Regions from separate parts of the Gibbsiella quercinecans genome, predicted to be linked through region 1. Evidence: predicted binding sites of a transcription regulator. Region 1 holds the regulator's gene; each other region holds the start of a gene.
What was found. The regulator PurR, encoded in region 1, represses purine synthesis genes. The targets are predictions, from matches to a motif close to CANGCAAACGTTTGCNTG.

Region 1 (7,982 bases):
GGAATACTGTAATCCTTTTGTGGCAAGCTTCGGGACCAAGGTTGGTAATATCAAAATGCGTTCACTGTTTACGCTCTTTGTGATGCTCTTTACTATGCTCTTCTTCAACCTGGCGCATGCTGCGCCACAGGCTCGCGTTTCTGCCGAGCAGCGAAAAAGCCACGTTAATGATGCCCGGGCTGACGATCGCAAGAAAAAGAAGCAGGACAAAGCCGGTAAAAAAGCCAAAGTGGCCGCCCCACAAAAAACAGTAAAGCATGAATTAACCCAGCACAGCGAAAAAAAGACCGCCCGCCTGCGTAAAAGCGTTAGCAAAACGCAACGCGTAACAAAAATAAAAGTCACGCCGCCGAAAAAGGGCTACAAGAAAGGCTACGGCCGGCACCGCGAAGCCGGCATCGCAACTGCCAAACTGCTTGGCGCTGAAAAACCGCTCAAACTTAGCCCCGCCCACAAAAAACGTTATCAGCATGCCAAACAAACCGCGATGGCAAAACTGTTGGATCAAATGGGGAAACCCTACCGCTGGGGGGGCGCATCGCCAATGACCGGCTTTGACTGCAGCGGCCTGATTTATTACGCCTATAAAGACGTGGTGAAGATAAAAATGCCGCGCACCGCCAATGAAATGTATCACCTGCGCGATGCCGCGCCGATCAGTCGCAGCGAGCTGGAACGCGGCGATTTAGTGTTCTTCCGCATCAATAACCGCGGCGCAGCCGATCACGTTGGTGTTTATTTGGGCAATGGCAAATTTATTCAGTCGCCACGTACCGGCGAAGAGATCCGCATCAGCCAGTTGGATAATGACTACTGGCAAAACCATTATATCGGCGCACGCCGCGTCGTTACGCCAAGCACCATCCGCTAATCCCCTCCTACGGCCGGCGCCTTAAGCCTGCCGTATTGTTATCCCGATCCTGCCGATGCTTTAATCAATCAGACAGTTAGCACACTTTAAACCTTTTTTTCACCGGCAAAGTTGTTAAGATTAATATCCACACAAAAAATATAACAACTCTCTTTTACGGCGGCGGCACCCAGTACTACGGCCACCGCCGAAGCAGTCGTTGTAAATAAAAAGGAGAAAGCAATGTCGTTTGAATTACCTGCATTACCGTATGCAAAAAACGCCCTCGAGCCGCACATTTCCGCCGAAACGCTGGAATACCACTATGGCAAGCACCATAACACCTACGTGGTTAACCTGAACAATTTGGTGAAAGGCAGCGAGTTTGAAGGGAAATCCCTGGTTGATATCATCAAAACCGCCAGCGGCGGCGTGTTCAACAACGCCGCACAGGTATGGAACCACACCTTCTATTGGCACTGCCTGTCGCCACAAGGCGGCGGTGAACCTAGCGGCGCGGTGGCTGATGCCATCAACCAATCCTTCGGCTCTTTCGCCCAGTTCAAAGAGGCATTCACCAAGTCTGCCATCGGCAACTTCGGTTCCGGCTGGACCTGGCTGGTGAAAAAAGCAGATGGTAGCCTGGCTATCGTCAACACCTCCAACGCGGCAACCCCGCTGACCGGTGACGACAAACCGCTGCTGACCGTGGATGTGTGGGAACACGCCTACTATATCGATTACCGCAATGCACGCCCCAACTACCTGGAAAACTTCTGGGCGCTGGTCAACTGGGCATTTGTGGCAGAAAACCTGGCGTAAAATGGCAGGAAAATAAATATCCTCCGGCATAGCCGGAGGTTTTTCTGATGCGCCTATAAGGCTCTGTTACCAGCCGCGCCCTAACAGGCGCATACGATCTGACATTTGCATCAGACTCCGTTACTTACGGCCCGTAAACGGGCTGCCCGGGTAAGGGATCGATAACTGCTCGCCCATTTTATCCTCTTCAAGTTGGTGCTTTATGTATTCCTGTATCTTCGCGGTGTTCTTCCCCACCGTATCTACGTAGTACCCCCGGCACCAGAACTCCCTGTTTCTGTATTTGAATTTCAGATCTCCAAACTGCTCATAAAGCATCAGACTGCTTTTCCCTTTCAGATATCCCATAAAGCCAGATACGCTCATTTTGGGCGGGATTTCCACAAGCATATGGATATGATCTGCGCAGCATTCAGCTTTCAGGATCCGTACATTTTTCCACTCACATAGCTTTCTTAAGATACTGCCTATCGCCAGACGTTTCTCTCCGTAGAACGCTTGTCTTCGGTATTTTGGCGCAAAAACTATGTGATATTTACAGTTCCATCGGGTGTGCGCTAAGCTCTTTTCGTCCCCCATTGGGACCCCCTTTTGATTTCTTGTTGAACTTTTGCAGTTGCCAGACCGCAAGATGTTTTAACAAATCAAAAGGGGTTTTAATAACTGGCTTAAAGCTGAAAGCTTTCCGGAACCCCCAGCCTAGCTGGGGGTTTTCCATAGACAAGCAAAAGGCGCAGCCAGGCTGCGCCTTTTTTATGTCAGGGGATCAGTGCATCACAGCGGTAAAGCTAAAGATAATAATCATCGCCAGCGCACACACCGTCGTAAACAGCGATAACTTCAGATCGGTATCCATCAACAAACTCCTTATCAGATTGGCTGGTTCGAGCATAAAAGCCATTATATTAATACGTCAATGATTCTCCCACAGTTTACAGATAAAATCTTGTGCTATGACAACGCCGCGACGCAGCGGGTGCCGTCGGCGGCACGCGCCGTTATTGCCGGGCCGGCAATAACCCGCCTGGCCTGGCGGCGGAACATGATTAATGTTGATTAGCCCTTTCACTTTTTCTCAAGATAGGCCAAAATTCGCAGTTCACTGCTGTGCACCGGCAAAAGAGCCCTCACTCACCAAGCGCTGACGACTTCCACATTAAAAACTCAGTTTTCGCTTTTTTGAGGAGAGTTATATGCACGCAAACGATTAACAATGCGCTTACATGCTGTAACATGCGAATCCAGGAGTCATTCTTTACATGGCAACGATAAAAGATGTGGCCAAACGCGCGGGCGTTTCCACCACCACCGTTTCCCACGTCATCAATAAAACCCGTTTCGTCGCCGAAGAAACCAAAGCGGCCGTATGGGCAGCCATCAAGGAACTGCATTATTCCCCAAGCGCCGTGGCCCGCAGCCTGAAGGTCAACCACACCAAGTCCATCGGCCTGCTGGCGACCTCCAGCGAAGCCCCCTACTTTGCCGAAGTGATCGAAGCCGTCGAAAACAGCTGTTACAGCAAAGGCTACACGCTGATTTTGTGCAACTCCCATAATAACCTGGACAAACAGCGCGCTTACCTGGCGATGCTGGCGCAAAAACGCGTCGATGGCCTGCTAGTGATGTGCTCGGAATACCCGGAGCAGCTGCTGGGCATGCTGGAAGACTACCGTAATATTCCCATGGTGGTGATGGACTGGGGCTCGGCGCGCGGCGACTTCACCGACACCATCCTGGACAACGCCTTTGAAGGCGGCTATCTGGCCGGCCGTTACCTGATCGAACGTGGGCACCGCGACATTGGCATTATCCCCGGCCAGCTTTCGCGCAACACCGGCGGTGGCCGCCACCAGGGCTTCCTGAAAGCGCTGCAGGAAGCCAATATAGAGGTGCGCGAAGAGTGGATTGTGCAAGGGGATTTCGAGCCGGAATCCGGCTACCAGGCCATGCACCAGATACTGTCGCAAAAACACCGCCCGACCGCCGTGTTTTGCGGGGGCGACATTATGGCGATGGGGGCGATCTGCGCCGCGGACGAACTTGGCCTGCGGGTGCCGCAAGACATTTCCGTCATTGGCTATGACAACGTGCGCAATGCGCGCTACTTTAGCCCGGCGTTGACGACCATTCACCAGCCGAAAGAGCGCCTGGGCGAGATGGCGTTCGCCATGTTGCTTGACCGCATTATCAGCAAGCGTGAAACATCGCAAGTGATTGAAGTGCACCCTAAGCTGGTTGAACGCCGCTCCGTGGCCGACGGCCCGTTTATCGACTACCGCCGTTAATCATACACGCCGGGGCATGCATCCCCCGGCGTATGCTCGCTAAGCCACTCTTGATTCAGCGTTTCGCTATCGCCAAGATACTCCAATAGCCAGGCCATCGCCGGCGCCAATGCCTGCTGCTGCCAGGTCAGGCAGCAAGCACTGGGCGGATAGGCCTCTTCCAGTTGCAGTTCGTGCAGTTCGCCGCTGGCGATCAATGGCCGCCCGCGGTGGGCCGGCACCATACCCATGCATAATCCACTGCGCAGGCAATCGATCGCCGATACCCAATCCGGCACCACCAGCCGCCGCTGATTATTCAACGCCCAGGTCACGCGTTTGGGCAGGTTGCGCGAGGTATCCTCCAGCATCAGCGCCGGGAATTGGCGCAGTTGATCGTCCTGCAGCGGCCCAGCGTATTGCGCCAATGGGTGATCGGGGCTGACCACGCACTGCCAGTTCATAAACCCCATATCGCGGAAACTAAAACCACCGCCCACCGGTACGGCACGGGTGGCGCCAATCGCCATATCCACCCGCCCGTCGGCCAGCGCGTCCCACACGCCGTTGAACACTTCGGGATACAGCATCAGCTCCACATCCGGAAAGTGACGATAAAAATCCAGGATCAATTGGCGGCTGCGCTGGGGTTTAACGATGATATCCAGCGCGATTTTCAACTGCCCGCGCCAACCGTTGGCCACCTGCTGGCAGCGGCGGCGCGTATCGAGCATATTTTTTATAACCACGCGTGCTTCCTGCACAAATAGCGCCCCGGCCGGGGTCAATTCAACGTCACGGTGGCGCCGTTCAAACAGCGGCACCGCCAGCCACTGCTCCAGTTGGCGCACCGTATAGCTGACCGCAGAAGGCACCCGGTGCAGCTCCTGCGCCGCGGCGCTAAAGCTGCCGGTACGCGCAACGGCATCCACCACCTCAAGTGAGTATTCAGACCACATATTTTGCCTTCAAATTTTTTCATAGCACCTTGCAAATATTAGCGTTTCACAAGCGAAGATCCAGCCGGTTAGACTGGCGCCGCTGCAAAACCTCTAGCATAAAGAACTAACGAGAGCATTAAATGCGTAATTTTGGACTACTTTTTTACCTTTCCGGCCTAAGCATGCTGGGCTACCAGGCGACGGATATGTATCTGCCGGCCTTTGGCGTCATGCAACAAGAACTGCAAATTTCCGCTGGTGCGATCAGCGCCAGCCTAAGTATTTTTTTAGCCGGTTTTGCCTTCGCTCAACTGCTGTGGGGGCCGCTGTCCGACAAACTGGGGCGCAAACCGGTGTTGTTGATCGGCCTGACGCTATTTGGCCTGGGTTGCCTGGGCATGCTGTGGGTACAAACGGCGCTGCAACTGTGGTGTCTGCGCTTTATTCAGGCTATCGGCGTGTGTTCAGCCGCGGTGAGCTGGCAGGCGCTGGTGGTGGATCGCTACCAGGGTAGCCGGGCCAACCAAATTTTCGCCACCATTATGCCGTTGGTGGCATTATCGCCGGCCCTGGCACCGTTGCTGGGCGCCTGGCTGCTAAGCCACATCGGCTGGCGGGCGATCTTCGCTGTTTTACTGGCCATTACCGTCGCATTACTGGCGCCGACCCTGGCGCTGAAGGATAAACGCCGCTTACCGCAAGCCAGCGGCGATAACGTGGCGCCAGTCGGCTTTCTGCAACTGCTGCGTTCGCCCATTTTCAGCGGCAATGTGATGGTGTTTGCCGCCTGCTCCGCCGGCTTCTTTGCCTGGTTGACCGGTTCGCCGTTTATTCTCAGCGCTATGGGCTATACGCCAAGCGACATTGGCTTAAGCTATATGCCCCAGACTCTGGCTTTCTTAGTGGGGGGATATGGTTGCCGCAGCGCGCTCAAACGCCTGAACGGCAATGCGCTGTTGCCATGGCTGCTGATAGCCTATGGCGTGAGTATGATCGCGTTGTATCTGGTGGCAACCCTCACGCAGCCTACGTTGACCAGCCTGCTGGTGCCCTTCTGCCTGATGGCACTGGTGAACGGGGCCACTTACCCGATCGTGGTTGCCAACGCGCTGATGCCTTTCCCAACCGGCACCGGTAAAGCGGCTGCGTTGCAAAACACACTGCAGTTGGGGCTGTGCTTCATTGCCAGCATGCTGGTTTCAGCCTTTATTGCAAACCCACTGATTGCCACCGTGACGGTGATGGCTTCAACCGTGTTGCTGGCGATGCTCGGTTATTTTATCCAGCGCGATAAGCCGCAGCCAGGCGAGCGTGCCACCGGCGCTAGCGCCGACGCTTTTTCATAATTAACATTATTAATAATCACTATTAATAATCACTCGATAATACTTTTGCCAGGTGCGATTTACAGTTGAGTAACCGCCCTGGCGCGCCTATACTTTATTGCGAATAAGTTCGCTATCCCCCAAATAATTCAAGTTGCAGGATAAAAGCGCCAACGCGAGCTTAAACAGCGCGGGCGCAGAAGGGGTGAGTCACGTTGTTTTGCGGTGAAAAATTCGTCGGGAACGCAGGGTCCGCCAGCGGCTGGCCGGCGGTGAGAGACTGCCTCTCTCGCATTCATCTCTCGGCGTTTCAAAGCCACCCCCCCCGCCAACCTGAAGTATGAAGGGCATAACGCTATTGCATAACTTTTATTATTAGCAGTTACTGCGCTCGCGTATTGCGTCACAGTTTTTTAAGATGAGTGTCCCCTGCGCCCACTTGCGCCGGGCGTCTCCTTAAAGTTTTCCTCTGCTCATGTCGGATATCAGACGCCGCGGTTTTTTCCGTAGGTTTACGTATGTGCCCGCAAAATTGGCTAAGCTATTTCAAGCGGGCCATAAGTCAGAAGAAAGGTAATGGAGAAGCTATGAGTTCATCGTGTATAGAAGATCTGAGCATCCAGGATAACCAATGGTATCGTATCGCCCATGAAATGCTCAGCATGGCCGGTATTGCAATAAATGGCTCACGACCTTTCGATATCAAGGTTAAAAACCCTGATTTTTTTAAACGTGTCCTCCAGGAAGGTTCCCTCGGCCTGGGGGAAAGCTACATGGACGGCTGGTGGGAATGCGAACGGTTGGATGTCTTCTTCCAGCGCGTCATCAATGCCGGTTTGGAAAGGAAACTCCCCCACCACCTGAAAGACACGCTGCGTATCGCCACTGCGCGTCTGGTTAACCTGCAATCGAAAAAGCGCGCCTGGATCGTCGGGAAAGAACATTACGATCTGGGTAACGATCTTTTCACCCTGATGCTCGATCCCTACATGCAGTATTCCTGTGCGTACTGGAAAGATGCCAAAACCCTGGAACAGGCTCAGGAAGCCAAACTGCAGTTGATCTGTGAAAAACTGCAACTTCAGCCTGGAATGCGCCTGCTGGATATCGGCTGTGGCTGGGGCGGGCTTTCCGCCTATGCCGCTAAAAATTTTGGCGTTTCCGTGGTCGGCGTGACCATCTCCGCCGAGCAACAGAAGCTGGCGCAGGCGCGCTGTGCCGGGCTGGACGTGAAAATTCTGCTGCAGGACTACCGCGATCTGCAGCAACAGTTTGATCGTATCGTTTCCGTCGGCATGTTCGAACACGTTGGCCCGAAAAACTACCGCACCTATTTCAACGTGGTTGAGCGCAACTTAAAGCCCGATGGTTTATTCCTGCTGCACACCATTGGCTCAAACCGCACCGATATGAATGTCGATCCCTGGATCAACAAATATATTTTCCCGAACGGCTGCCTTCCTTCGGTTACGCAAATCGCGCATGCTAGTGAAGGGCATTTTGTGATGGAAGATTGGCATAATATTGGCGCGGATTACGATCGCACGCTTATGGCTTGGTATGAACGCTTCCAACAAGCATGGCCGCAGTTGGCCGCACGTTATTCCGAGCGTTTAGAACGGATGTTCAGTTATTATTTGAACGCCTGTGCCGGTGCGTTCCGCGCCCGCGATATTCAGCTGTGGCAGGTGGTGTTCAGCCCGAAAGGCGTTGCCGGCGGCATTCGCGTTGCCCGCTAACCCAGGCGCCTGCGCATAACCCTTGCTCCCTTCCGCCCCCG
Region 2 (7,982 bases), 1.7 Mb from region 1:
GGCATTTTGGTACAGTTGCCACTGCCGGCCGGTATCGATAACGTCAAGGTGCTTGAGCGCATCCTGCCGGATAAAGACGTTGATGGCTTCCACCCGTACAACGTCGGCCGCCTATGCCAGCGCGCGCCGAAGCTGCGCCCCTGCACACCGCGCGGCATCGTCACCCTGCTGGAGCGCTACAACATCGATACCTTCGGGCTGAATGCCGTAGTGGTCGGCGCGTCCAACATCGTTGGCCGCCCAATGAGCATGGAACTGCTGCTGGCGGGTTGCACCACCACCGTCACCCACCGCTTTACCAAAAACCTGCGCCATCATATCGAACATGCCGATCTGCTCATCGTCGCCGTCGGCAAGCCGAACTTTATCCCTGGCGAATGGATCAAAGAAGGCGCGATCGTGATCGATGTGGGCATTAACCGGCTGGAAAGCGGTAAAGTAGTGGGTGACGTGCTGTTTGAAGAAGCCGCCGCCAAAGCCTCGTACATCACCCCCGTACCGGGCGGCGTTGGGCCAATGACGGTCGCCACGTTGATCCAAAACACGCTACAGGCGTGTGAAGAGTACCATGACACGGAGAACCACTAAGATGGCAACCTTTTCCCTGGGTAAATACCCGCACGTCGAACTGTGCGATCTGCTGAAACTGGAAGGCTTGAGTGAAAGCGGCGCGCAGGCGAAAAACGCCATTGCCGATGGCCTGGTTACGGTAGACGGCGCGGTGGAAACCCGTAAGCGTTGCAAAATCCTCGCCGGGCAAACGGTCAGCTACGCCGGGCAACAGATCACCGTAACTGCGTAACCCTACCGTATTGATGGCCGGCTGTGCTGTTATCGCCGCCGGCTATCGTTGAAAACCGCGGTGGAAAGTGGGCAACCCGCCACGCAGGTTGCCATTATCGCGGTTACTTACGGCGCCAGATCGTTCCCTGCGCGCCGTCTTCCAGCACAATACCCATTTCGTTTAGGCGATCGCGCGCCGCATCGGCTGCCGCCCAGTTTTTGGATTGGCGGGCGTCGTTGCGTTGTTTGATCAGCGCTTCAATCTCCGCCACCTCACCGTCATCCGCCTGAGCGCCGCTCTGCAGGAACTGCTCTGGCTCCTGCTGCAACAGGCCAAGCACCTTCGCCAGCTTGCGCAGCTCCGCCGCCAGGCTGTTGGCCGCCGCCATATCTTCCCCTTTCAGGCGGTTGACGTCGCGGGCCAGATCAAACAGCACCGAATAGGCTTCCGGCGTGTTGAAATCATCGTCCATCGCTTCCCGGAAGCGTGCCTCAAAGGCTTCACCGCCGGCCGGCCGGGCCGCAGCGTCGGTGCCGCGCAGCGCAGTGTACAAACGCTCCAGCGAAGCACGCGCCTGTTTCAGGTTCTCTTCGCTGTAGTTCAACTGGCTACGATAATGGCCAGACATCAGGAAATAACGCACGGTTTCAGGATCGTAATGCCCCAATACGTCACGGATGGTAAAGAAGTTGTTTAAGGATTTAGACATCTTCTCTCTGTCAATCATCACCATGCCGGAGTGCATCCAATAATTGACGTACGGGCCATCGTGCGCACAGCTTGATTGGGCGATCTCGTTCTCATGGTGTGGGAACATCAGATCCGAGCCGCCGCCGTGGATATCGAAATGGGTGCCAAGCTGTTTGCAGTTCATCGCCGAGCACTCAATGTGCCACCCTGGGCGGCCTGGCCCCCATGGCGATTGCCAGCTCGGCTCACCCGGCTTGGACATCTTCCACAGCACGAAGTCCATCGGGTTGCGTTTCACGTCATCAATTTCCACGCGCGCGCCGGCCTGCAGTTGATCCAGATCCTGGCGCGACAGCAGGCCGTAATCCGGATCGCTGTCGATCGCGAACATCACGTCGCCGTTGCTCGCCACATAGGCATGATCGCGCTCAATCAGGCGCTGGGTAAGCGCGATAATTTCGCCGATATGCTGGGTAGCGCGCGGCTCCTGGTCTGGCCGTTCGATCAGCAGCGCATCGAAATCCGCATGCATCTCGGCCAGCATGCGCGCCGTCAGTTGCTCGCAGGTTTCACCGTTTTCCGCCGCGCGGCGAATGATTTTGTCGTCAACGTCGGTAACGTTGCGCACATAATCCAGATCGTAGCCCAGGTAGCGCAGATAGCGCGCCACCACGTCAAAGGCGACAAAGGTGCGCCCGTGGCCAATGTGGCACAAATCGTAAATGGTCACCCCGCACACGTACATGCCCACTTTCCCGGCATGAATAGGTTTGAATTCCTCTTTTTGACGACTCAGGGTATTAAAAATCTTTAGCATCAGGATATTCCGTGGTGTACGTGATAACAGTATTAATTACAGGGCATCAACTTAATGCTGCGTATTGAACCCCGAAGGGTGATGTAATGCAAGGTTCAGGCACGGGTTTGCTGCCCAGGCCGGTAAAAAAGCTCATAACCATGAATAGTATCACCAGGCAGGGCAAAAAATCCCGTATTGCAGTATCCGCCCCAACCCGCCAATACTGACTCGCTAAGTGAGATATGTTATAAGAGCGGTCTGATCGTGCACGCTGTAATGACAGGCGCGCTGGCTTTCCGGCAACGCGTATGTTGAGCGTATATGTGGCATCTCACTTCACCTTGTTAGGATTAAAATATGGTTACTTTCCACACCAACCACGGCGATATCGTTATCAAGACCTTTGCTGACAAAGCGCCGGTTACCGTTGAAAACTTCCTGAACTACTGCCGTGCAGGCTTCTACGACAACACCATTTTCCACCGTGTTATCAATGGATTCATGATCCAGGGCGGCGGCTTTGAGCCAGGCATGAACCAGAAAAGCACCCAGGCGCCAATCAAAAACGAAGCCAACAACGGCCTGAAAAACACCCGTGGCACCTTGGCAATGGCCCGTACCAACGATCCGCACTCTGCCACCGCCCAGTTCTTCATCAACGTTGTCGACAATGACTTCCTGAACTTCCGTGGCGAAAACGCCCAGGGCTGGGGCTACTGCGTATTTGCCGAAGTGGTTGAAGGCCTGGACATCGTCGACAAAATCAAAGGCGTGAAAACCGGCCGCAGCGGTATGCACCAGGACGTTCCGGTTGAAGACGTGGTAATCAACAGCGTTACCGTCAGCGAATAATCACAACTGCATGAGCACCCTGTTCATTGCAGATTTGCATTTATGCGCACAGGAACCGGCAATTACTGCCGGTTTTCTGCGTTTTTTGCAACGTGATGCGATCCATGCCGACGCACTGTACATCCTTGGCGATCTGTTCGAAGCCTGGATTGGCGATGACGATCCCCAGCCGCTGCACCGTGAGGTCGCCGCCGCGTTGAAAGCGCTGCATCTGGCCGGCGTGCCCTGCTACTTTATCCACGGCAACCGCGATTTTCTGCTGGGCAAACGCTTCGCGCGCGAAAGCGGCATGGCGCTGCTGCCAGCAGAAAAAGTCCTCGATCTGTACGGCAGAAAGATCCTGATCCTGCACGGCGATACGCTGTGTACGGACGATCACGCCTACCAGCGGTTCCGCCGCCGGGTGCACAACCCGGTGATCCAAACGCTATTCCTTGCCATGCCGCTGCGCTGGCGTCTAAAGATCGCCGCCAACATGCGCGCCCGTAGCCAACAGAGCAATCAGTACAAATCTGAAGCGATCATGGATGTTAACCCACATGCGGTTGAGCAGGCCATGCTGCGCCACCAGGTGCATTGGATGATCCACGGCCATACCCATCGGCCGGCGGTGCATACGCTCGCGTTGAGCAACGGCGAAGCGCACCGGGTGGTGCTCGGCGCCTGGCACAACGAAGGTTCCATGGTCAAGGTCAGCGCGAACGGCGTTGAATTGATCCGCTTCCCATTTTAGCCCCGCCGCATTCGCCAACGCCGCCATAAGGCGTTGTTTACGCGGCGGCCGTTAAAACGCGCTAAAAAATTCCCGGGTTTGCCGGCGAAAAGCGGCGACGCAACCGTTTTCCTCGCCGTGCTCACATGTTATGCTCTACGCCCTCAAACGGCCTGCCACCCGCGCAACCGGCCAAAGCTTGTATCATTTACAGGAGCCTTACACCCATGGGAGCCAACGCCGCTTCAGCCACCCAAGCCGGAGCTAAAATCGCAATTGTTATGGGATCCAAAAGTGACTGGGCCACCATGCAATTCACCGCCGACGTCCTCACCGCACTGAACGTTCCATTCCACGTCGAGATCGTCTCTGCCCACCGCACCCCGGACAAACTGTTCAGCTTTGCCGAACAGGCCAGCGGCAACGGTTTTGATGTGATCATCGCCGGCGCGGGCGGCGCGGCGCATTTGCCCGGCATGCTGGCGGCTAAAACGCTGGTCCCGGTGTTGGGGGTTCCCGTGCAAAGCGCGGCACTGAGCGGCGTCGACAGCCTGTATTCCATCGTGCAGATGCCGCGCGGCATCCCGGTGGGCACATTGGCCATCGGCAAAGCCGGTGCAGCCAACGCCGGCCTGCTGGCGGCGCAGATCCTGGCGCTGCACGACAGCGCGTTGGCACAGCGCCTGGCAGCCTGGCGCCAGGCGCAAACCGATGAAGTGCTGAATAACCCGGATCCACGGGAGGAAGCATGAAGCCGGTTTGCGTATTGGGTAACGGCCAACTGGGGCGCATGCTGCGCCAGGCCGGCGAGCCTTTGGGCATTGCGGTCTATCCGGTTGGCCTTGATGCCGAACCGGAAGCGGTGCCGTATCAAAACAGTGTGATTACCGCGGAAATCGAGCGCTGGCCGGAAACCGCGCTCACGCGCGAACTGGCGCGCCATAACGCGTTCGTCAACCGCGACATTTTCCCGCGCCTGGCCGATCGCCTGACGCAAAAACAGCTGCTGGATCGGCTCAACCTGGCGACCGCCCCCTGGCAACTGCTGGCCGATGCCAGCGAATGGCCGCAGGTGTTTTCCCAACTGGGCGAGTTGGCTATCGTTAAACGGCGCGTCGGCGGCTATGACGGCCGCGGCCAATGGCGCCTGCGCCCCGGCCAGGAGAATGAGCTGCCGGCCGATGCCTACGGCGAATGCATCGTTGAACAGGGGATCAATTTCTCTGGCGAAGTGTCGCTGGTGGGCGCCCGTGGCCATGATGGCCAGGCGGTATTTTACCCGCTGACCCACAACCTGCATCAGGACGGCATTCTGCGCACCAGCGTTGCGCTGCCGCAGCCACTCCCGGCGTTGCAACAGCAGGCCGAACAGATGCTCGGCGCGATCCTTAACGAGCTCGACTACGTTGGGGTGATGGCGATGGAATGCTTTATTGTCGGCGATCGTTTGTTGATCAACGAACTGGCGCCGCGCGTACACAACAGCGGCCACTGGACGCAAAACGGGGCGTCGATCAGCCAGTTTGAACTGCACCTGCGGGCTATTCTGGGTTTGCCGTTGCCGAAGCCGGTGGTTAACACGCCGTCGGTGATGGTCAACCTGATCGGCACCGCAGTGAATACGCAATGGCTGTCGCTGCCGCTGGTGCGGCTGCACTGGTATGAAAAAGAAGTGCGCCCTGGGCGCAAGGTCGGCCATCTGAACTTAAACGATCCGCACGGCGCCGCATTGCAGCAGGCGTTACAGGCGCTGGCGCCGCTGTTGCCGGCCGAGTACCAAAGCGGCCTGGAGTGGGCGCAGCAAAAGCTGGGCTAACCCCTGGCGTTTTCACTGCCGCGGTTTCGGCTTGCCCCTTTCCCAAAGGGAGAGAGGCAAGCCAGCGCCAGAAAGCGGGAACGCACGTTTCAGGCTATCGCGCGCAATCACCCTTCGTAATTGCGAAACAGCGCCTTGCCGCGCAGCAAACGCACACCCAACCAACCGCCGCACAGCGAAAGCAACAGCGCACTGAACAGCGGCAACGCCCACCACAGCAATACGGTCGGCTCCCAGGGGAAGTCAAACACCCGGCTTTGCAGCAGCCACAGCGCAGCTTCCGCACCCAGCGCGGCGGCAATACCGGCCCCCAGCCCCAACAGCGCAAATTCGCACCAAAGCGTGCCGCGCAGCAGGCGCTTACCGGCGCCCAGCGTCCGGTAAACCACCAATTCCTGCCGCCGCTGGCGCATCCCCACCTGCACCTGAGCCAACAGCAATAATCCCCCGCAGATAACCACCAACACCACCATCACCTCCAGCGCACGGCTCACCTGCTGCAACACGCCGCCGATTTGTTGCAGGATCGACCCCACATCCATCAGGCTGAGCGACGGGAACTGGCGGTTAAGCTGGGTCAGCATGCTGCCGTCGCCATCGTAACGGAAACTGGTCAGCCAGGTTTGCGGCTGGCCGTCCAGCCCACCCGGCGGGAAAATAAAGTAGAAGTTCGGCTTCAGGCTTTCCCAGTCCACCTGCCGCAGGCTGGTGACTTTGGCGCTGAATGTCTGGGTATCGCCGCTAAAGGTCAGCGTATCCCCCAGTTTGACATTCAGGCGCTTGGCTACGCCCTGCTCCATCGACACTTCCCCGGCCTTCGGCGGCCAGGTGCCGGCCAACAGCGGGTTGTGGTCCGGCAACGCCGCCAGCCAGGTCAGGTTCAATTCGCGGTTCACCGCTTCGCCGCCCGGATCGTCTTCATGCACCCGTTCCGTCGCCGCCTGTTGGTTAATTTCAGCCAGCCGCACGCGAACAATCGGGTAGAAGGTTTCCTCATGCACCTTATGCTGCGCCAGGAATGCCTTCACCTGGGGCACCTGCGCATCATTCATGTTCAACAGGAAGTAGTTCGGCGTGCCCGGCGGCAACTGTTGCTGCCAGCGATCGAGCATATCGCCGCGCATCACCAGCAGCAGCGCCAACAGCATAAACGACAGCGAAAACGCCCCAAGCTGGCTGATCGTCACCCACGGCTGGTGCAACAGTCGGTTGACCGCCAGCCGCAGCGCCAGTTTTTTCAGCGTAATACGCCGCAGCACCATCAGGCTGCCCCAGCCGATAGTGCCCAACAGCAACGCGAGGACCACGATCCCAGCCAATATTGACCACAGCAGCGTGCTGGCGCCCATCAGCGCCGCCAACAGCAACACCACAATCAGCAAGGCCGCCGGCAGGAAATAACGCAGCGGCCACACGTTGGCCACCACATCACGCCGCAATACCCGCAGCGGCTGCGTCGCCAGCAATTGGCGGTATGGCCGCAGCCCCACCAGCAGTGAAATCATCACCAACGCGCCGATCGACCATAGCCAGGGCCAGGCGCTGGCGGCGGGCAATTCCCCCGGCAGCACCGGCGCCAACAGGCGGATCAGCAACGCCTCAAACGCCAAGCCAATGACGCTGCCGCAAACCCCGGCCAGCACCAACACCGCCAGCCACTGGCCGGCAATCAGGCGCCGCAGCGACTTGCGCCCAGCCCCAAGGGTTTTTAACACCGCGATCAGATCGTAACGGCTACGGCAATAATGGCTCATCGCCACCGCCACGGCGGCGATCGACAACAGCAGCGTCAACAGCGCGGACATCAACAGAAAATGCTGCGAGCGCTGCAGTGATTTGCCCAGCGCACTGCCGGAATCCTCCAGCCCGTACCAACGCTGCCCCGGCGTAAGCTGCGGCACCAGGCGATCTTCATAGCGTTGGATATCCTCCGCCGCGCCGGCGAACATATAGCGATAGGTCAAACGGCTGCCGGGCTGCACCGCGCCGGTTTTATCCACGTCCGCCAGGTTGATGATGATGCGCGGCGCCGTCTGGAACGGGTTAAAGCCAGAGTCTGGCTCCTGAATAATTTCCCCGGCGATGCGCAGCGTGGTATCGCCCACATCCAGATTATCGCCCACTTTCACATTCAGCAGCGCCAACAAACGCGGCGCCACCAGCACCGTGCCCGGCTCCAGCTTCACATTGGCCGGGCGCGTTTCCAGCGTGCCGTATAACGGATAGGCCAAATCGGTCGCTTTTACCTGCGCCAGTTGCGGACGATCGCCGGCATAGGTCATGGTGGTGAAGGACAACTGGCGGCTCACCTGCAGCCCCTGCTGCTGCG
Region 3 (7,982 bases), 150 kb from region 1:
TGCTGTTCGATGGGCGGCCAAGCTTCGCCGCCGGGCAAGCGCCGTCGGCGGAAGAACGCGCTGGCTACCTGCAACACATCTGGCGGCCCTACCACCAGCAGCTACAGGATGAGCTGGCACGGTTGAAGGCTAAACACGGCTATGCGCTGCTTTTTGACGCGCATTCCATCGCCTCCGTCATTCCCCGCCTGTTTGACGGCACGTTGCCGGATCTCAACCTGGGCACCAACAGCGGCGCGAGCTGTGCCGGCACGCTGAGCGATCGCCTGCTGGCCTGCTGCCAGCAGCAACAGCAATACACCCATGTGCTGAACGGGCGTTTTAAAGGCGGCTACATTACCCGCGCCTATGGCCAACCCGCCGAAAATCAGCATGCCGTGCAGTTGGAACTGGCGCAGGTGAACTATATGCACGAACAGCCCCCCTTCGCCTATGACGCACCGCGCGCCGCGCAGTTGCAAGGCCTGCTCAAGCCGTTGATTGAAACCTTACTGGCCTGGGGTGAACAGCAGTACCACTAACCTACCGCCGGGCGCGGCCCAGGGATGGGCCAAATAACCAGGCAAACACCCCGGCAACATAGGGAGTATTTACAGAAAAGTTCCACGGCACCGGATAATGGCAGCGTATTATACGCAGCGTGGTAACAAGGCCAAAGCAACGAGCGCAAAGCATTAACAATATTTACAGCCTGCCAAAGTAAATACCCGGAAGGGGAATTTAAATTCAGATATTTCTTGCAGTGAAAAAGCCAATCCAGTACTTTTGGCACCGGTAACTAAAAAGAGTTACCACGTTTTTTTCGCATCTCAAACTTATCTTCCTTATCATCCAAGATAATATTTCTGTGAGTTCCCGCCGTTATCGGCGGGATATTTTTTCGCATTCGTTACCTGGCGCCCGCCGTCGCCTCCACGCGCCCCAATGCGGCGGGATCAGGCACGGGGTTCGCCACTCAACGTAAAACAAACTATAGCGCTTATATTTTAATACCTTAAAAAACGCTGTAGTTTATTTACCCAAGCCGTTTATAACCTGGCGCGCTTAATAATAGAACGCTGATTGAGCAGGCGTGTTTAAATGCCGCACAGAATAACCTGCCGTTAAAATAAACGATATCTCAACAAAGAGTGGGAAATACGGGAAACGATTAATGAAATAGTGGATGATACCTACCGTTGCAGATACCACGATTCTACGGTAATAGCGTTATGAAAAATATGATTTATAAATCAGTAATAGTGACGGTTATGCTCTTTTTAACGGGCTGTGCGCCCCTTCACCAGCACGGCGGCCATGCACCCAATCGGTTCGACCACGGGCATAGCCACCCGGCGCCACACCACGGCCATCACCGCTAAGCACGCAGCCCCGTGGCACCATAACGGCAGTGCCCCTTTATCCAGCCGAATAAAGGGGCATTTTTTACCGTTTCAGCTTGGCTGACGCGTTAGAAGTTGTAGCCCGCCACCAGGTAGTAACCCCAGCCGGTGGATTTGATCGGGCTTTGTTGCAAACCGATATCCGCCCCATCCTGCCACTGGCCGCCGTGATGGAAGTAACGCGCCACCACGGAATAATGCCAATGCGCATAGTTCAACGACAGAATATGGCTGGAGGCGATGGAATCGTTGGTGCGGACCTGTTTGCCGGTGCCGTCCACCCAGTTGCTGTCCTTGCCCAGATCGGAACCAAAATCGAAGTTGGTAAAGCCGATGTAGCTGAGGTTGCCGCCCCACAGTTCGGTAATCGGCACAAAGTATTTTACTTTGACGCGGTAACCGTCCCAGCTGTTTTCATTGGCCGCGCCGTAGTTCTGCCATTGATATTTGGCATACACGTTCAGTGACAGGCTCATCGGCAGGCCGGTATCGATATCGGTGCCCAACCCCATATACCAGGTGCTCTGACGGGAAGCCTTATCACGCCCCATATCGTAGATATAGTTGTTGGCGATGTACCATTCTTTGAACGGCCCGAAGCTGAGATCGGCCCCGGTCAGCTTATCAATGGAAAAGCGCGGTTCGATTTCCATGAACATCGGTGAGCCCTTATCCCAGATGCCCCGATCCGGCGTGTTGCCAACGCCGAAGAATTTCGGCACGTCGACATAGCCGTAAAAATCCAGCCATTCATGTTTGGCAAACGCTTCGTATTCCAGGTAAACGTCATTGTTCAACTGCGGCCCGAAGCGGGTATGGTAGCTCCCCACTACGTTGACACTTTGGTGCCACCAATCCGAAACATATTCACTGTCTTTGCTATCAGCCATTGATGATGCGCTGTACGACGACGCGAGCAGCACACCTGCTGCGAGAGCTATTTTTTTCATTTTATTACCACATGCTTAAAGGGCCATTTCCTGCCCGTTAGAAAGATGACAAACCTACCAACGACACCCGGTATCGCGTTCGGCTCACGATGCCACCGAATCACGCGCGCATTATAAGAACCACAAAGTGCAACAGTCTGTGATCCAGTTACGCATTTCGCGAATAGGTAATCGATTGCCTTCACATTTGTCAATTTTTGTTTCATGAAAAATCATAATTTTTGTGATTTTAATCATGATAAGAATTTTTAAAGCAAGATATATGCCATATTTACTGGCAACTTGGGGTTATTGATCTGGTGGCTGGTAGGGATAAAAAAACCGCAGTTGCCGGCCGGCAGTGCGGTTTTGATGTGAGCAGGCGCCAGGCTGAACTAAAGAAACCAACGCTGGGTGAAACCCATCAGCATTGCTGATGAGCTAGCGGTAAGCACAGCATCTGCAGCGATAGCCTGGTATAAAAGCTAACGCGCGCCTGGCAACGCTTTGGCAATGTTCTCCTTACGGAACACCACCTCTTCGCCCGGATTAATTTCCCATGCCTTCAAGGGGATATCCAGCCGGGGCGCCGCGGCAATGACCGAACCATGAAATACATTACCTTCACGGAATAAAATACTGACGTCGATCTGGTATTCATGCCGCAAATTCGCCGTCGTCAGGCGAACAGTATCGCCACGGCCATAAGACTGCGCGCCACTGCTGGGCTGTAGAGTAAATTGAATATCGTCTCTCATGAGCAACATCTCCATACAAAAGGGCTACTTACAGCTTAGCGGGGAATTGCCCCTGGTGCTCAATCTGCTTACCTGCGAGTAGCCCACCAGCACACCAACGATCCCAAGGTTACCATCGCGCCCCCCTGCCAGAAATTGATGCTGAGCACAGTGCTGAGCACGATGGCGGCAAGCACCGATGAAAGCACCGGGGTAAAATAAGAGGCGGCCGCGAGCAGCGCCATGTTGCCACGCAGGATGCCAACGTTCCAGGCGGCATAACCCGCCCCCATCGCCACGCCCACGCACAGCAGCGCCGCCGTGACGGCGGGGGAAAATTGCATGCCCGTTTCGTTGCTGATGGCATATTTCACCCACAGCGACACCGCCGTCAGCAACATAAACAGCACCACGCCATTATGGCCCTGGGCGCTTTTCCGGGTGACGTTGCAATAGGCGGCCCAAAGCAGCGCGCCGCTAAACACCAGGCCGTAGCTAAGCGGGTTGCTGCGCACGTTGTGCAGCAACTGCGCCAACGACCCTGCGTTCCCACCGTTCATGATCCAGCCAATGCCCGCCAGTGACAGCAGCATACCCGGGATCACCCACCAGGTGGCGCGTTGCCCATTAAACACTATCGCCATCAGCACAGTGAAACAGGGCCACAGGTAGTTGATCATGCTCAATTCTATTGCCTGGGTGCGGCTGTTGGCATAGCCGAGCGCCAACGACAGACAGATTTCATAGGCCACGAACAGCACGCTGCCCGCTATCAGATATACCCTGGGGAATTGGCGCAGTTTGGGCCAGCCCATCACCGCCAATAAAAACAGCGTACTGACGCTGTAGATCATCGCCGCGCCGCCGATCGGCCCCAGGCCTTCACTGACGAGACGGATCAGGCCGGTGATGCTGCTCCATAACACAATTGCCAGCAGGCCCAGCAACGTAGCTTTATGCCGGGCCAAAAAAGAAAACATGTTCAGGCCTTCCAATCGATTATTTTTATCCGTTTTTTACTTTACGGTGCGGTACGAGAAAAGAAAAGGCGCAGCGCCAATGGCTGCACAAAGGAGCGAGGTAGCCTGCCAAGCTGCGGGGCATCGTTGCAGCAAACAGGGATCATGAGGCGTCTACGGTTAGCCGGCGGCAGGTATAAAAAAGGGCACAGCAAGCTGTGCCCTATTGGCGTAACGCCATACGTTACGCAGGCAATGATGCATTGCCTTCCACTACAGTGTTAAACGATTTTTGGCTGGCCGTCAGAGGCGGTTGCCCCGCCATCGACCGGCACGTTGGCGCCGTTGATAAAGCTGGCGTCATCGCTGGCCAGGAATGCCATAACCGCGGCGATTTCTTCGGGTTCTGCCGCACGGCCCAACGGGATACGTTCGTTGAATTTGTCGCGGATCTCCTGCGGCCAGCCATTGGTCATGTTGGTTTTCACCAGGCTTGGGCACACAGAGTTCACACGCACGCCGTCTGCGCCGTGATCCAGCGCCATGGCGCGGGTCAGGTTAACCACTGCGCCTTTCGCTGCACAGTAATAGGCTGCGCCCCAGTCACCGCCCAGGCCGGAAACCGATGCAGTATTCACGATACTGCCTTTGGTTTTCAGCAGGTGCGGCAGCGCGAATTTGGAACAGAAGACCACGCCGTCGATATCCACACCGGCAATGCGGCGCCAATCGGCAACGCTGGTTTCCAGCACGCTACCGGCAACGTGAACACCGGCATTGTTCAGCAACACGTCAATACGGCCGAGTTTCTCTGCAACGTCATTCATCATTTTTTCAACGGCCGCAGGATCGGAAACATCAACGTGTACCGCATGCGCTTTGCCCTTTGGCAGCGATGCCGCAACGGCATCGACGGCGTCTTTTGCCCAGTCGGCCAGTACGACAATAGCGCCTTCAGCGGAGAAACGGCGAGCGGCCGCTTCCCCCATGCCGTTACCCGCACCGGTAATCACGACGACTTTATTATCAAAACGCATAGAACCTCCTCATGAATATAAATATTGCTTAATAAATCGTACAAATACGAAACTAGAGCGAGGATAGCCCTCGAGGGTAGAAACGACCAGTCAAAACGTGCGGAATTTAATACCAACCCGGCATTTATGGTTATTAATTAATCAACAATTGCAACCAAATGCTGTTTGTTTACACAATCAGCCGATCTTGTTCGATTTCAGTTATCATGGAACCAGCGTAGGCAAAGTATTAAGAGTTACTGGAGGATCTCGCATTATGGAACATGATTCCCATGGGATGCGCGCAGTACAACAGGGCTTGCCGCTAAAGGAACAACACGAAAAGTGTTTATCGGTATACCGACAGTACGTAATAAAATCTTATCACCCAAACGTCCACACACTGCGCCATCCAGTGAAATGAAATAACTGATTCTTATTCTTATAGCGATTGCCGCCGGCGCACGTTTTGTGGCCTAACGGCCCCACGTTTTCATGATAAAAATTAAGTTTTATTGATGTATAGCAAACTATTGGACCCCGTTTGCGGGTATAAATTAATTAGATTCACTTATATTTTCCCTGGTGTTGGCCGAATTGGCAACCCGCCGTATCACAACAGATCGGCGGGATTTTTTTCTGCTTTTGGCGACTTTATTACCACACGAACCTATCCACTGGTTGTTCCCTACCTATTTGCAGAGTGAAATCGTGTAGCGCCGTTGCCTATGCCCATTTTCGCTGGCTTACCACTTTTAACGTGACAGCTGTAAATTAACTTATTAGTTAATATTGTTAAGTATTTTTTTCGGGGAATTATATAAGAAACCAGGTATATGGTTGCGCCCCATTCCCCCGAGCCAGGTTAATACACCCGCGCACGCGGCAGATCGGCCAGCCTTGTTGTGTAAGCCGGCGAGAGCAGTTCACGCTTCATCGCCCACACCTGCTGCGCCCCCTGCCCGGCAAACCACACCTTCGCCCCGCCTGACTGATTGATCTGATCCAACACGCTCATCAGCGGCCCACTGTTAGGCCGCGGCGGGTATTCATCGAACAATCCCAACTGGGCCACGCCCTGGCTGAAAAAGTCTTGCAGTATCACCCCGCATTTTTGGTAACGATGCCCTGGCTGCCAGATCTTATCCAGGCAGCGCATAGCCGCGGTGATAATGTCGCGGGTATCCTGCGAGGGGGTATGGAGCGGTATGCTGGCCGCATTGCCGTAATAGGCGCGATGATTCGCAAAGGGGCTGGTTTTGATCCATGCGCTCACATGACGGCAATACTGGTGTTCCGCCCGCAATTTTTCCGCCGCCCGGCTGGCATGCAGGCAGATGGCCTGGTGCATATGCTCATACAGCGTTATCGGATCGCCAAAGCTACGGCTACAGACGATCTGCTGCTTGGTCGGCGCAAACTCTTCCAGTGCCAGGCACGGCTGGCCACGCAGTTCACGCACCGTGCGCTCAAGCACCACGCTGAAATGCTTGCGGATCATCGCTGTACTGGCATCGGCCAATTGCAGCGCTGTTTCAATCCCCATGACGCTGAGTTTTTTCGCCAACCGCCGGCCGATGCCCCACACTTCCGCCGCCGGCACTATCGCCATTAACCTCCGTTGCCGCGCCGGGTTAGAGAGATCGACCACGCCATTGGTCTTCTGCCACCGCTTGGCGGCAAAGTTAGCCAGCTTGGCCAGCGTTTTGGTTTGCGCAATCCCGATACCAATCGTTAACCCGGTTTCTTTTTTCACCCGGCTTCTGACCTGGTGCCCAAACGTTGCCAGATCGGTACAGTTGCGCACGCCGGTCAGATCGAGAAAGCTTTCATCAATGCTGTAGATTTCGATGTGCGGCGCCATCTCTTCCAGGATGGCCATAACGCGCGTAGACATATCCGCATAGAGCTCATAATTGCTGCTGAATGCGATACCGCCAGCGCGTTCAAAGCGTTGCTTAATCTGGAAATAAGGCACCGCCATTTTTACGCCGCAGGCTTTGGCCTCTGCACTTCTGGCGACAACGCAACCATCGTTATTCGACAGCACAACCACCGGCCGGCCACGCAAATCGGGGCGCCACAGCATTTCACAGCTCGCATAGAAATTGCTCACATCAGCCAATGCGTACATTTACTTGAGCCTGGTGATAACAGAGACAACAACGCCGAATATCTCAACCTCGTCATGGCCTTCCCGCAGGGCTATCGGTTGGTATTTGGGGTTCATCGGCTCCAACTGGCGGCGAGGGTGCAGGCACAGCCGTTTTACGGTGAACTCCCCGGCAACACTCGCGATCACGATATCGCCGTGCCCCGCGCTGATGCTGCGATCGACCACCAGCATGGAGCCTTCGGTGATGCCCGCTTCGAGCATCGAATCCCCTGTGGCGTACAAAAAGTAGGTCGCGTTGGGGTGGCTGATGCAGTACTCGTTCAGATCTATCCGTGCGCCGACATAATCCGCCGCCGGGCTGGGGAAGCCTGCCGGCACTTTGTCAGAGAACAACGGAAGTTCGAGTTTGCCGGGGTTCGCCGTTGGGTAAAATAATCTCATATGCTCACCTTTACTGTTTTTTTATACAGTATAAAGGGAAATTTTTAGCAATGGGAGAGGCCGCTATGCCAAAGCACGCTAGCCTACTGATCGGTAAAGAAAGTTAGTGTGAAGTGACGGGCTAAAAACAGCGCCAGGCGCTTGCCGCACGGCCTTCCTGCACAGGAATCGGTCGTGCCGCAGCCTTAATCAAACTTTTACCGGGCGTTTTATGGTTAACTACCCTGACGTAAAACTACCGAAATAGGTTACAGATAATGGACGATAAAAAACCGCAAGACACCAAGATCAATGAAGGCTTTGCCAAGGTTCACAATGCCGGTGAACTCGTCAGCGAAGAGGAAATCGCGCATTTGGCGGAAAAGGCCAAAGAAGAGGCAAAGGCCAATATGGAAAAGCACG

Region 2: the regulator PurR is predicted to act here: its motif matches at 3,955-3,972, upstream of purE (5-(carboxyamino)imidazole ribonucleotide mutase).
Region 3: the regulator PurR is predicted to act here: its motif matches at 2,497-2,514, upstream of ACN28Q_RS23150 (nucleoside-specific channel-forming protein Tsx).

What each region holds. Positions count from the first base shown of each region.
Region 1 covers NZ_CP014136.1:5,233,683-5,241,664, reverse strand. Annotated here, with positions in the region: gene ACN28Q_RS23805 (C40 family peptidase) at 56-871, shown strand; gene sodB (superoxide dismutase [Fe]) at 1,094-1,672, shown strand; gene tnpA (IS200/IS605 family transposase) at 1,793-2,251, opposite strand; gene cydH (cytochrome bd-I oxidase subunit CydH) at 2,439-2,528, opposite strand; gene purR (HTH-type transcriptional repressor PurR) at 2,932-3,957, shown strand; gene punR (DNA-binding transcriptional activator PunR) at 3,954-4,895, opposite strand; gene punC (purine nucleoside transporter PunC) at 5,018-6,223, shown strand; gene cfa (cyclopropane fatty acyl phospholipid synthase) at 6,790-7,941, shown strand.
Region 2 covers NZ_CP014136.1:1,345,123-1,353,104, forward strand. Annotated here, with positions in the region: gene folD (bifunctional methylenetetrahydrofolate dehydrogenase/methenyltetrahydrofolate cyclohydrolase FolD) at 1-588, shown strand, start outside; gene ybcJ (ribosome-associated protein YbcJ) at 590-802, shown strand; gene cysS (cysteine--tRNA ligase) at 906-2,291, opposite strand; gene ppiB (peptidylprolyl isomerase B) at 2,631-3,125, shown strand; gene lpxH (UDP-2,3-diacylglucosamine diphosphatase) at 3,136-3,858, shown strand; gene purE (5-(carboxyamino)imidazole ribonucleotide mutase) at 4,065-4,589, shown strand; gene purK (5-(carboxyamino)imidazole ribonucleotide synthase) at 4,586-5,653, shown strand; gene ybbP (putative ABC transporter permease subunit YbbP) at 5,761-7,982, opposite strand, start outside.
Region 3 covers NZ_CP014136.1:5,086,325-5,094,306, reverse strand. Annotated here, with positions in the region: gene hutG (N-formylglutamate deformylase) at 1-521, shown strand, start outside; gene ACN28Q_RS23150 (nucleoside-specific channel-forming protein Tsx) at 1,451-2,332, opposite strand; gene ACN28Q_RS23145 (hypothetical protein) at 2,797-3,069, opposite strand; gene yddG (aromatic amino acid DMT transporter YddG) at 3,138-4,028, opposite strand; gene budC (meso-2,3-butanediol dehydrogenase) at 4,289-5,044, opposite strand; gene umuC (translesion error-prone DNA polymerase V subunit UmuC) at 5,889-7,157, opposite strand; gene umuD (translesion error-prone DNA polymerase V autoproteolytic subunit) at 7,158-7,580, opposite strand; gene ACN28Q_RS23120 (hypothetical protein) at 7,838-7,982, shown strand, end outside.